Linked DNA regions of Allochromatium vinosum DSM 180. The protein of the gene in region 2 binds, or shares a complex with, the protein of the main gene of each other region. Links are inferred from orthologs where the notes say so. Each region holds a gene or a part of one and is shown on either strand. Other genes may lie near its edges.

Region 1 (5,654 bases), 3.0 Mb from region 2 along the record:
AGGGCGGCTCCATCGACGGAATCGGACGCCGGATGACGCGCTCGATCGACTTGAGCAGCCCGCGCTCGCGCGGCTCGACCAGCAGGATCGCCCGTCCGGCACGCCCGGCACGTCCGGTGCGACCGATGCGATGCACATAGGCCGAGGGATCGGTCGGGATGTCGTAGTTGACCACATGGCTGATGCGCTCGACATCCAGACCGCGCGCGGCGACATCGGTGGCGACCAGCACATCGAGCTGCCCCTGCTTGAGCCGCTCGACGGTGCGCTCGCGCATCTCCTGGTTCATGTCGCCATTGAGCGGCTCGGCGGCGAAACCATGTGCCTTGAGCTTGTCGGCCAGTTCAGTCGTAGCGTTCTTGGTGCGCACGAAGATCAGCAGCCCGTCGAACGGCTCCAGTTCCATGATGCGGGTGAGCACATCGAGCTTGTGGAAGCGGGTGACGATGCAGTGATGCTGCTCGATGGTATCGACCGTCTCGGAATTGGCGGCGATCTTGACCTCGACCGGATCGACCAGTCGCGTCTGAGCCACGCGCCGGATGGCCGGCGGCATGGTGGCCGAGAACAGCGCGACCTGACGCTCGGCCGGAGCCTGATCGAAGATCCAGTCGATGTCCTCGGCAAAGCCCATGTTGAGCATCTCGTCGGCCTCGTCCAGCACCAGGGCGCGGATCGAGTCCAGCGCCAGGGTGCCGCGACGGATGTGGTCCATGACCCGCCCTGGAGTTCCGACGATCACCTGTGGATTGCGCTTGAGTTGCGAGAGTTGCAGCCCGTAGCCCTGGCCACCATAGATGGGCAGCACGTTAAAGCCCTTGAGATCCGTAGCATAACGCTGGAAGGCTTCGGCGACCTGGAGCGCCAGTTCGCGCGTGGGCGTGAGCACCAGCACCTGCGGCTTGCGCAGATCCGGATCGAGACGGCTGAGCATCGGCAGGGCGAAGGCGGCAGTCTTCCCGGTGCCGGTCTGGGCCTGACCGAGCAGGTCGCGACCGGCGAGCAGATGCGGGATACACTGGCTCTGGATCGCCGTGGGGGATTCGTAGCCGAGGTTCTTGACCGCTTGCGCGATCACGGGTGAAAGACCGAGCGCGTCGAAGCCGACGCTCGTTTCGTCTGGGGTATCCATGATGGAGGGGCCTCTCGGAGGGAGGTAGGGCGAACCCTTGGAGAAGGCCGACCGGCCAGCCTAGAGGGGAGTCGCGGAATAACCGGGTATTATCGACATCTTTCACGCGTCGCGCAAGATCAACATCCAATATTCGCGCGCACTTAACGGACCTGGGCCGCGGGCGATTTTTTATGTTAATTTAATCAAAAACTTAGATGCGAGCAGCCTGTTGATAAGCCTGTGGATAAATTGTGCGCAAAGTGTGCGCAAAAAAATATCGCCATTTCCATGCACATTTTACACACAACTTATCCACAGGCGATGCAGGTTTCAAACCTATGATAAGAAAAGAAAAATTCAACTTATCCACTTATCCACAGGCCCTATAATTACTAACATAAGATATATATCTTAATTAGTTATTAAGGATGCGGCGGTTTAAAATCGCACGATGAACGCTTCTTTCCTGCTCGACTCACTCAACCCGGCCCAACGCGAAGCCGTTTCCGCCGATCCCGGTCATCTGCTGATCCTCGCCGGTGCGGGATCGGGCAAGACACGCGTGCTCGTCCACCGTATCGCCTGGCTACTTCAGGTCCAGCAGGTCCAGCCCTGGTCGATCCTGGCCGTCACCTTCACCAACAAGGCCGCGCGCGAGATGCGCAGTCGACTCGACGAGATGCTCGGCACACCCGTCGGCGGGATGTGGGTCGGTACCTTCCATGGTCTCGCCCATCGCTTTCTGCGCGCGCACTGGCAGGACGCGGGTCTGCCTCAGCAATTCCAGATCCTGGACTCGGACGATCAGCTCCGGCTCATCAAGCGCCTGCTCAAGGAGATGCAGATCGACGAGGCCCGCTGGCCGCCCCGTCAGATCCAGGGCTTCATCAATCGCCAGAAGGATGAAGGACTGCGCCCGCATCATCTGTCCGAGACCGGCGACTTCGTGCAGGACAGGATGATCGCGGTCTATCGCGAATACGAAGCTGCGCGCCTCCGGGCCGGATCGCTCGACTTCGCTGACCTCCTGCTCTGCACGCTGGAGCTGCTGCGCGAGCGGGCAGACATCCTGCACCACTACCAGCAGCGCTTCGCCCACATCCTGGTCGACGAATTCCAGGACACCAACGCCATCCAGTACGCCTGGCTGCGCCTGCTCGCCGGCGGCGACAATCACCTGTTCGCCGTCGGTGACGACGACCAGTCCATCTACGGCTGGCGCGGAGCCAAGGTCGAGAACATCCAGTCGTTTCAGCGGGACTACCCGACGACGCGCACCATCCGGCTGGAACAGAACTATCGCTCCACCGGCAACATCCTGGCTGCGGCCAACGCGCTGATCGCCCACAACCCCGCGCGCTTGGGCAAGAACCTCTGGACCCAGGACAGCGCCGGCGAGCCGATCCGTCGCTATACCGCCTTCAACGAGGTCGACGAGGCGCGCTTCGTCGTCGAGCGCATCCGCCGCTTCGTCCAGGACGGCCATCGGCGCGATGAATGCGCCATCCTCTACCGCACCACGGCCCAATCGCGGCTGTTCGAGGAAGCGCTGATCCAGGCCGGCATCCCCTATCGGGTCTATGGCGGACTGCGCTTCTTCGAGCGCGCCGAGATCCGCGACGCGCTCGCCTATCTGCGTCTGATCGCCAATCCGAACGACGATGCGTCGTTCGAACGGGTGGTGAATCTCCCCACGCGCGGCATCGGCGAGCGCACGGTCGAGCTGGTTCGCGAACAGGCACGCGCGGCCGGCGTCTCGCTGTGGCGCGCGGCCCGTGAGCTCAGCACCAGCGGGGCGCTCAGCCCACGGGCGAGCAATGCACTGCGGGGTTTCCTCGACCTGATCGAGAGCCAGCGCGCTGCACGCGAGGGGCGTGCACTCAGCGAAATCGCCGACCGCGTGATCGAGGCGACCGGACTGATCGAGCACTTCAAGAACAGCAAGGACGGCAAGGGACAGGACCGGATCGAGAACCTGGAGCAGCTCATCGAGACCGTCAGCCGGTTCGAGCAAGATCTGCCCGACGAGGACGGTGATCCGCTCGGCGCCTTCCTGGCCCATGCCGCGCTGGAAGCGGGTGAGGCCGAAGCCGATCCGTTTGAGGACAGCGTGCAGCTCATGACGCTGCATAGCGCCAAGGGGCTGGAGTTTCCGCTGGTCTTCCTGGCCGGACTGGAGGAAGGGCTGTTCCCACACAGCCTTTCGGCCGACGATCCGGCGCGCCTGGAGGAAGAGCGCCGGCTGTGCTATGTCGGCCTGACGCGCGCCATGCGTCAGCTCTATCTCACCCAGGCCGAGAGTCGGCAGCTCTATGGGCGTAAGGAGTGTCCGGGGCCATCGCGTTTCCTGCGCGAGATCCCGCCCGAATTGATCGAGGAAGTCCGTGGCGGCGGTATCACCCGACCGGCGTTTGCAGCCAGGGTGCCGGCCTCCAGGTCCGTAGCCAGTAGTCCGGCCAAGAGCGGCGCGGGCGCCCAAGCGCCCGAAGGCTACCGGCTCGGCCAGCGCGTGCGTCATCCCAAGTTCGGCGAGGGCGTGGTGCTCAACAGCGAGGGACGCGGCGCTCAGGCGCGCATCCAGATCGACTTCAAGGGCGGCGTCGGGACCAAATGGCTGGTGCTGACCTATGCCCGGCTGGAGACGATGTGAGCGTCTGGAGGACGCTCGACGACTACCGGCCATCCGAATAATCCGCGATCTCAAGCGAGATCCGCCCTACAATAGTTCGTTTCATCCATCTCCCACGGCGTTCGTCCCACCATGTCCGAGTCCGCAAGCTTCGAAGATCTGCTCAACGAGTTCGACCAGACCCACCCACAGGCCCAGAAAGGTGAGCCGGCCGTGGGTGACAAGGTCAGCGGCACCCTGATCGCGATCGGCGAGGAATTCGCTTTCGTCGACCTGGGCGCCAAGTCCGAGGGCCGGCTCGATCTGGCCGTGATCCGCGACGCCGAGGGGCAGCTCAAGTACGCCGTCGGCGACACCGTCGAGACCCATGTCACCGGCAAGGACGAAGAGAGCGGCATGCTGCTGCTCGGCAGCCAGCACGCACACAAGTACCATGGCGTTGACGAACTCGAAAGCGCCTACCGTCAGGGGCTGCCGGTCCAGGGCCAGGTGACGGGCGCGGTCAAGGGCGGGTGTGAGGTTCAGGTCGCCGGCGTGCGCGCCTTCTGTCCGGCTTCGCAGATCGACATCCGCTTCATCGAGGATCTGTCCGAATTCGTCGGCCAGAAGCTCGACTTCCGGATCACCAAGTTCGAGGGCGGACGTCGGCCCAATCTGGTGGTCTCGCGCCGCGCACTGCTGGAAGAGGAACAGCGCCTCAAGGCCGAGGAACTGCGCGCCCAGCTCAAGGAAGGCGCGGTCCTCACCGGTACCGTCACCTCGCTCAAGGACTATGGCGCCTTCGTCGATCTCGGCGGACTGGAGGGCATGATCCATATCAGCCAGCTCGCCTTCGGTCACGTCAAGCACCCCAAGGAGGTGTTGCAGGTCGGACAGCCGATCGAGGTCAGCGTGCTGCGCATCGAGCCGGCGACCGACGCCAAGAAGCGCGATAAGATCGCGCTCTCCATCCGCGCCCTGAGCCGCGATCCCTGGCTCGATGCCATCGAGCAGTTCCCGGCCGGTACGCGCGTGCAGGGTCGGGTGGCACGCTTGCAACCGTTCGGCGCCTTCATCGAGCTGGCGCCCGGTGTCGACGGTCTGGTCCATATCAGCGAGCTGGGCGCCGGGCGGCGCGTCCAGCATCCGAGTGACGTGCTCAAGGAAGGCGACGAGGTGACGGCGACCGTGATCGGAGTCGATCTGGAGCGGCGACGCATCAGTCTTTCGCTCGACGAGAACCGTGAGGTCGATGCGGCCGCCGCCGTCGTCATCGCCACGGCGGCCAAAAAACCCGCCGCCGAGAAGACCATGGGCAGCTTCGGCGCCCTGCTTCAGGAAAGCCTCAAAAAGGGACGCTGAGCGGACGCGGCCGGTGGATTCGTTCGAGTATTCGCCGCCACCACTGGCGCTCTACGTCCATCTGCCCTGGTGCGTGCGCAAGTGTCCTTACTGTGACTTCAACTCGCATCCGGGCGGCCGTGAGTCACGGCCGTTCGACGCCTATGTCGAACGGTTGCAGCTGGATCTCGACGCAGAGCTTCGCGAACCGGCGGCGCGTCGTCCGATCGGCTCGATCTTCATCGGCGGCGGCACGCCGAGCCTGTTTCCAGGCCCGGCGATCCGCCGTCTGCTCGACGGCATCCGCGCGCGCGTCGAATTGATCCCGGACGCTGAGATCACCCTGGAGGCCAATCCGGGCACGATCGATGCCGCGCATTTCGCCGCCTATCGCGAGGCGGGCATCAATCGGCTCTCGATCGGGGTGCAGAGCCTGTCGACCGAACAGTTGGAACGGCTCGGACGCATCCACACGCCCGAAGAGGCGCGTGAGGCCGTGCGGATCGCACGCGCACTGGGATTCGACAACCTCAATCTGGATCTGATGTTCGGTCTTCCCGGTCAGACGCTGGACGGGGCGCGAGCGGACCT
Region 2 (5,696 bases):
GTTGCTGACCCGGATGCTGGCGGCGATCGGCTTCAGCCGCGAACAGGTCTACATCGCCAATGTGCTCAAGTGCCGTCCGCCCGGCAATCGCGATCCCAAGCCGGACGAGGCGCTGGCCTGCCAAGCCTATCTGCACCGTCAGGTGGCCCTGATCGAACCCAGGGTCATCCTCTCGGTGGGACGGATCTCGGCGCAGCAACTGCTGAAGACGGATACCCCGGTCGGTCGACTGCGTGGACAGTGGTTCGACTATGGTCCGGCACATATCCCGCTGCGCGTGACCTATCATCCGGCCTATCTGCTACGCTCTCCCGAGCAGAAGGCCAAGGCGTGGGACGATCTGACCGAGGTCTGGCGGCGGCTGTGACCCGACGGGCGGTGGCGGGTGTGTCTTGAATCGCGCGGTTACTTTTCGAACAATGCCACACGAAACGAGTGGCTGGACATCTCGATCAGCTTTGCCTATGATTTTTATGGTTGCGATCGTTAAATAAGATTTCTTATTTAATTATTTTCTAATATACACTCTTCCCCGTGGTCGATGCAGTGCTGGCCACGCTTGCTGCCAACGACAAAATGATCGGAGAGAACAGATGAAAAAGCTTGCTACCGCTGCTGCCGTCGCCGCCCTTCTTGGTGCTTCCGCTTCCGCTTCCGCCTGGTGGGGTCCGGGCTGGGGCGGTCCGGGCTACGGCTCGGGCATGGGCGACTGGATGAATGACATGTTCGGCGACGGCTACGGCGACTTCAACATGAGCATGAGCGGGGGCGGTCGCGGCTATGGTCGCGGTAACGGCTACGGTCGCGGTTATGGCTACGGTAACCCCTACTATGGTTACGGCTATCCCTACTACGGCGGCTACGGCGCTCCCTACGGCGCGTATGGCGCTCCCTACGCCTTCCCCTATGGCGCACCTTACGGCGCACCGGTCGCTCCTGCGGCTCCGGCTCAGTCCGAGTCCAAGTAAGCGCGACATCTAAGTCGGGGAAAGAAGCCAGGCGCTCTGCCTGGCTTCTTTCGTTTCAGGGCTTCGCTATTCGATCACGATTTCGTAGAGTCGGGGCCAGTGCTTGCCTGTGACGAACAGCCGACCTGTCGCGGCGTCATGAGCAATGCCGTTCATCACCGCTTCTGGCCCCACTCGCTCGCTGGATGGATAGAGCGTCGTCAGATCGACCACGGCTGTCACCTGGCCGCTGTCGGGTGCGATTTGCACCAGATGATCACTGCGCCAGACGTTGGCCCAGATGGCGCCATTGATGTATTCCAGTTCGTTGAGCCTGTGCACCGGGCGCTTACCGGCGCGGACCTTCACCCGTCGCACGACGTTCCGGGTCTCGGGATCGAGAAACCGTAGCTCGTCCGTACCGTCGCTCATGATCCAGTGCTGTCCATCCTGGGTCAGACCCCAGCCTTCGCCGGTATAGCTGAAGGTTTCCAGTCGCTCGAAGGTCTTGGCGTCGTAGATGATCCCGAGCCGTTCGCGCCAGGTCAGTTGCACCAGGCGTCCGCGCCAATCCGTGAGGCCCTCGCCGAACAGATTGGGGGCGAGCCGGATGTCCTGCTCCACGCGCCCGGTTTCCAGATCGACCCGGCGCAAGGTCGAACGGCCATAGTTGCCGGTGCTCTCGTAGAGCGTGCCGTCGATGAAGATCAAGCCCTGGGTGAAGGCGCTCGAGTCGTGCGGATAGCTCGCTACCACCCGATAGCCGAGTACCGGCGCTGAGTCGGCTAAAGCGACACCACACCACAGCATCAACAGCGCGACCAAACCGAGTCCCGACTTCATGCGGCCAGTCCTCGCGCCTGCAACTCGCGGATCTGGTCGCGAATCGCCGCCGCCTCCTCGAACTCCAGATTCTTAGCGTGCTGGTACATCTGCTTTTCCAGCGTCTTGAGACGCTTGGCCATCTGCTGGGGCGTCAGACGACCGTACTCGGCCACCTGCTCGGCGACCCTGGCGTATTCGCGGGCCTTCATCGGTGCGCCGGGCGTGTGGGCTTCCAGGATGTCGGCAACCGCCTTGCGGATGGTCTGGGGTGTGATGCCCTGGGCTTCGTTCGCCGCGATCTGCTTGGCGCGGCGCCGCTCGCTCTCCTCGATCGCGCGCTGCATTGAGCCGGTGATCCGGTCGGCATAGAGGATCGCCTTGCCGTTGGCGTTGCGCGCCGCGCGGCCGATGGTTTGGATCAGCGAATCGGTCGAGCGCAGAAACCCCTCCTTGTCGGCATCCAGGATCGCCACCAGCGACACCTCGGGCATGTCCAGCCCCTCGCGCAGCAGATTGATGCCGACCAGCACGTCGAAGGCGCCGAGCCGCAGATCGCGGATGATCTCGACCCGCTCGACGGTGTCGATGTCCGAATGCAGATAGCGCACCTTGACGCCGTGCTCGTCGAGATACTCGGTCAGATCCTCAGCCATGCGCTTGGTGAGCGTCGTCACCAGCACCCGCTCGTCGGCGGCCACGCGCGGGCCGATCTCGGACAGCAGGTCGTCGACCTGACTGAGCGCCGGGCGCACCTCGACCTCGGGATCGACCAGCCCGGTCGGGCGCACCACCTGTTCGATGACCGCGCCCGAGTGCTCGATCTCGAAGGCGCGCGGCGTGGCCGAGACATAGATGGTCTGCGGCTGGCGTGACTGGAACTCCTCGAACTGGAGCGGGCGGTTGTCAAGCGCCGAGGGCAGCCGGAAACCGTAGTTGACCAGATTCTCCTTGCGCGAGCGGTCGCCGCGATACATGCCGCCGAGCTGGGGCACGGTGACATGGCTCTCGTCGATGACGAGGATCGCATCGGGCGGCAGATAGTCGTACAGGGTCGGCGGCGGCTCGCCGGGTTGGCGTCCGGAGAGATAGCGGCTGTAGTTCTCGATGCCCTGGCAGTAGCCGACCTCCAGCATCATCTCCAGATCGAACAATGTGCGCTGTTCGAGCCGCTGGGCCTCGACCAGCTTGTCGTTGGCGCGCAGCCAGTCGAGCCGCTCCCTGAGTTCCGGTTTGATGAGATCGATGGCCTTCAGAATGGTCTCGCGCGGGGTGGCATAGTGGGTCTTTGGGAACACCGTGTAGCGCGAGACCTGCCGCCGCACCTCGCCGGTGAGCGGATCGAACAGCGACAGCGTCTCGATCTCGTCGTCGAACAGGGCGATGCGCAGCGCCTCGTCGTCGGACTCGGCCGGATGGATGTCGATCACGTCGCCGCGCACGCGATAGGCGCCGCGCGACAGCTCGATCTCGTTGCGGGTGTATTGCAGCTCGGCGAGCCGGCGCAGGATGGCGCGCTGGTCGATGCGCTCGCCGCGCTTGAGGATCAGCACCATCTTCAGATAGGCCTCGGGATCGCCCAGACCGTAGATCGACGAGACGGTGGCGACGATGATGACGTCGCGCCGTTCCAGCAGCGCCTTGGTCGCTGAGAGGCGCATCTGTTCGATGTGCTCGTTGATCGCGGCGTCCTTCTCGATATAGGTGTCGGTCGCCGGGACATAGGCTTCGGGCTGGTAGTAGTCGTAATAGGAGACGAAATACTCCACCGCGTTGCGCGGGAAGAACTCGCGCATCTCGCCATAGAGCTGGGCGGCCAGCGTCTTGTTGGGTGCGAGGATCAGGGCCGGACGCTGGACCTGGGCGATGACGTTGGCGATGGTGAAGGTTTTGCCCGAGCCGGTCACGCCGAGCAGGGTCAGGCCGGCCTCGCCGTCGTTCAGGCCCTCGACCAGACGGCGGATGGCTTCGGGCTGGTCGCCGGCCGGGGCGAAGGGGCTGACGAGTTCGAAGGCGGGACTGGACGGGTTGGACATGCCGGGAAACCTCGGGGATGCGCACAGCGGGCGCAGGTGGGGGAGGGGCGTTCGATTCGAGTGTCGGACAGCGGACGATTCGCTATTATTGTGGGCCTCCAACCACGAATCCAGCCATCAGGGCCATCCAGGTACTTTCGTCCATGACCACCAAGCTCGCTGCCCGCGTCCAGGCCGTCAAGCCGTCCGCGACCCTTGCCATCACCGCCCGCGCCGCCGCGCTCCGTGCCGAGGGTAAGGATGTGATCGGACTCGGCGTCGGGGAGCCGGATTTCGATACCCCCGAGCACATCAAGGCCGCCGCCATCCGCGCCATCGAGTCCGGCTTCACCAAATACACCGCCGTCGACGGCACGCCGGATCTCAAGCGCGCCATCATCGCCAAGTTCCAGCGCGAGAACGGGCTGGACTATGCGCCGAATCAGATCCTGGTCTCGTGCGGCGGCAAGCAGAGTTTCTTCAATCTGGCGCAGGCGCTGCTCGATCCGGGTGACGAGGTGGTGATTCCGGCACCCTATTGGGTGTCCTATCCGGACATGGTGCTGCTGGCCGGCGGCCTGCCTGTGTTCGTGCAGGCGGGCGCAGCGCAGTCGTTCAAGATCACCCCGGCCCAGCTCAAGGGGGCGATGAACGAGAAGACGCGGCTGGTGGTCATCAACAGTCCGTCCAATCCGACCGGGATGGCGTACAGCCGTGAGGAGCTGGAGGCGCTCGGTGAGGTGTTGCGTGATTTCCCGAAGGTGATCATTGCGACCGACGATATGTATGAGCATATCCGTTGGAGTTCGGCGCCTTTCGTGAACATTTTGAATGCCTGTCCGGATCTGGCGCCGCGCACGCTGGTGCTGAACGGGGTGTCGAAGGCGTATTCGATGACGGGCTGGCGGATCGGCTATGCGGCTGGGCCGGCGCACATCATCAAGGCGATGAACACCATCCAGTCGCAGAGTACGTCCAATCCGACGTCGATCTCGCAGGTGGCGGCGCAGGTGGCGCTGGACGGGCCGCAGGAGTGCATCGGGGTGATGCTCAAGGCGTTCATGGAGCGGCACGATTTCGTGGTCGAGCGGCTCAACCAGATTCCGGGCATCGAGTGTCTGCCGACCGATGGGACGTTCTATGTATTTCCGAAGGTGCAGAAGCTGATCGAACGTCTGGAAGGGGTGAACAACGATCTGGAGCTGGGCGAATATCTGATCGAGAAGGCGGGCGTGGCGGTGGTGCCTGGGTCGGCGTTCGGGTTGGGCGGGTATATGCGGTTGTCGATCGCCACCAGCCGCGAGACGCTGGAACGGGCGTTGGATCGGATCGAGCAGGCAGTAAAAAACGCTTGACGCGGGTCGGGTCGGGCACTACCATGCGCGGCTCATGACTTTCCCTGGTAGCTCAGTCGGTAGAGCGGGTGACTGTTAATCACTAGGTCGGCGGTTCGAGCCCGTCCCAGGGAGCCATATAAGTAGAAGAAATCCCTGCCTTCTTGCGGAGGCAGGGATTTTTTTGCCTGCCTGATCGCTGGACTCCGGCGCATGTCCGGGACGTTGCCGGATCTTCCACAGTTTGAGATGTAGAGCCGCTTGAAGAGATTGCGGTGTACGACAAGCATCGCTGACGCAGCTCTAGCATCGGAAGCGACTGATGCTATGTGCGAGTTCCGTGGCGCTCTGGGCGATCTGGGTCGAGGTGCTGGCATTGGCGTCAGCAGCCGAGGCGGTGTGGTCGGCGATATCGCGGATGGCGACGATATTGCGGTTGATCTCCGTCGCCACATGCGTCTGCTCCTGAACGGCGGCGGCAATCTGCGTGCTCATCTCCTGGACGCCGGCCATGTCTTCGGTGATGCGCTGGAGAAAAGCGCCCGCCTCGTTGGCTTGGGCCGAACCGGCGAGTCCTT

Evidence for each region.
Region 1: the proteins of uvrB (region 2) and uvrD are in contact, whole or in part, in a crystal structure (PDB 7EGT), measured with the Thermus thermophilus proteins. The link is inferred for Allochromatium vinosum DSM 180 from one-to-one orthologs. Residues at the interface, in WP_096411307.1 of Thermus thermophilus: Glu23, Leu25, Arg26, Asp27, Gly28, Glu29, Arg30, Phe31, Arg55, Glu326, Asp327, Phe328, Glu379, Ser382, Gln383, His398, Gly400, Arg401; in WP_096412145.1 of Thermus thermophilus: His654, Arg656, Phe657, Gln666, Asp668, Glu669, Lys680, Arg681, Leu682, Ser683, Lys685, Tyr686, Ala687.

The regions. Positions count from the first base shown.
Region 1 is NC_013851.1:3,428,328-3,433,981, forward strand. What follows is about bases 1,228-4,164. They hold uvrD (DNA helicase II), read left to right. Parts: upstream 1,228-1,565; coding sequence 1,566-3,764; downstream 3,765-4,164. Other genes in these bases: rpsA (30S ribosomal protein S1), read left to right, coding at 3,876-4,164. Outside these bases: ALVIN_RS15195 (DEAD/DEAH box helicase), read right to left, coding at 1-1,132; more of rpsA, read left to right, coding at 4,165-5,084; radical SAM family heme chaperone HemW, read left to right, coding at 5,098-5,654. UniProt on the Escherichia coli protein: A helicase with DNA-dependent ATPase activity. Unwinds DNA duplexes with 3'-5' polarity. Translocates on single-stranded DNA with 3'-5' polarity. Initiates unwinding more efficiently from a nicked substrate than double-stranded DNA.
Region 2 is NC_013851.1:421,306-427,001, forward strand. The notes cover bases 1,297-4,275. They hold uvrB (excinuclease ABC subunit UvrB), read right to left. Parts: upstream 3,806-4,275; coding sequence 1,787-3,805; downstream 1,297-1,786. Other genes in these bases: ALVIN_RS01785 (glutaminyl-peptide cyclotransferase), read right to left, coding at 1,297-1,790; ALVIN_RS01795 (pyridoxal phosphate-dependent aminotransferase), read left to right, coding at 3,949-4,275. In the rest of the region: ALVIN_RS16850 (uracil-DNA glycosylase), read left to right, coding at 1-367; sulfur globule structural protein SgpB, read left to right, coding at 594-968; more of ALVIN_RS01785, read right to left, coding at 1,035-1,296; more of ALVIN_RS01795, read left to right, coding at 4,276-5,139; ALVIN_RS17455 (methyl-accepting chemotaxis protein), read right to left, coding at 5,422-5,696. UniProt on the Escherichia coli protein: The UvrABC repair system catalyzes the recognition and processing of DNA lesions. A damage recognition complex composed of 2 UvrA and 2 UvrB subunits scans DNA for abnormalities.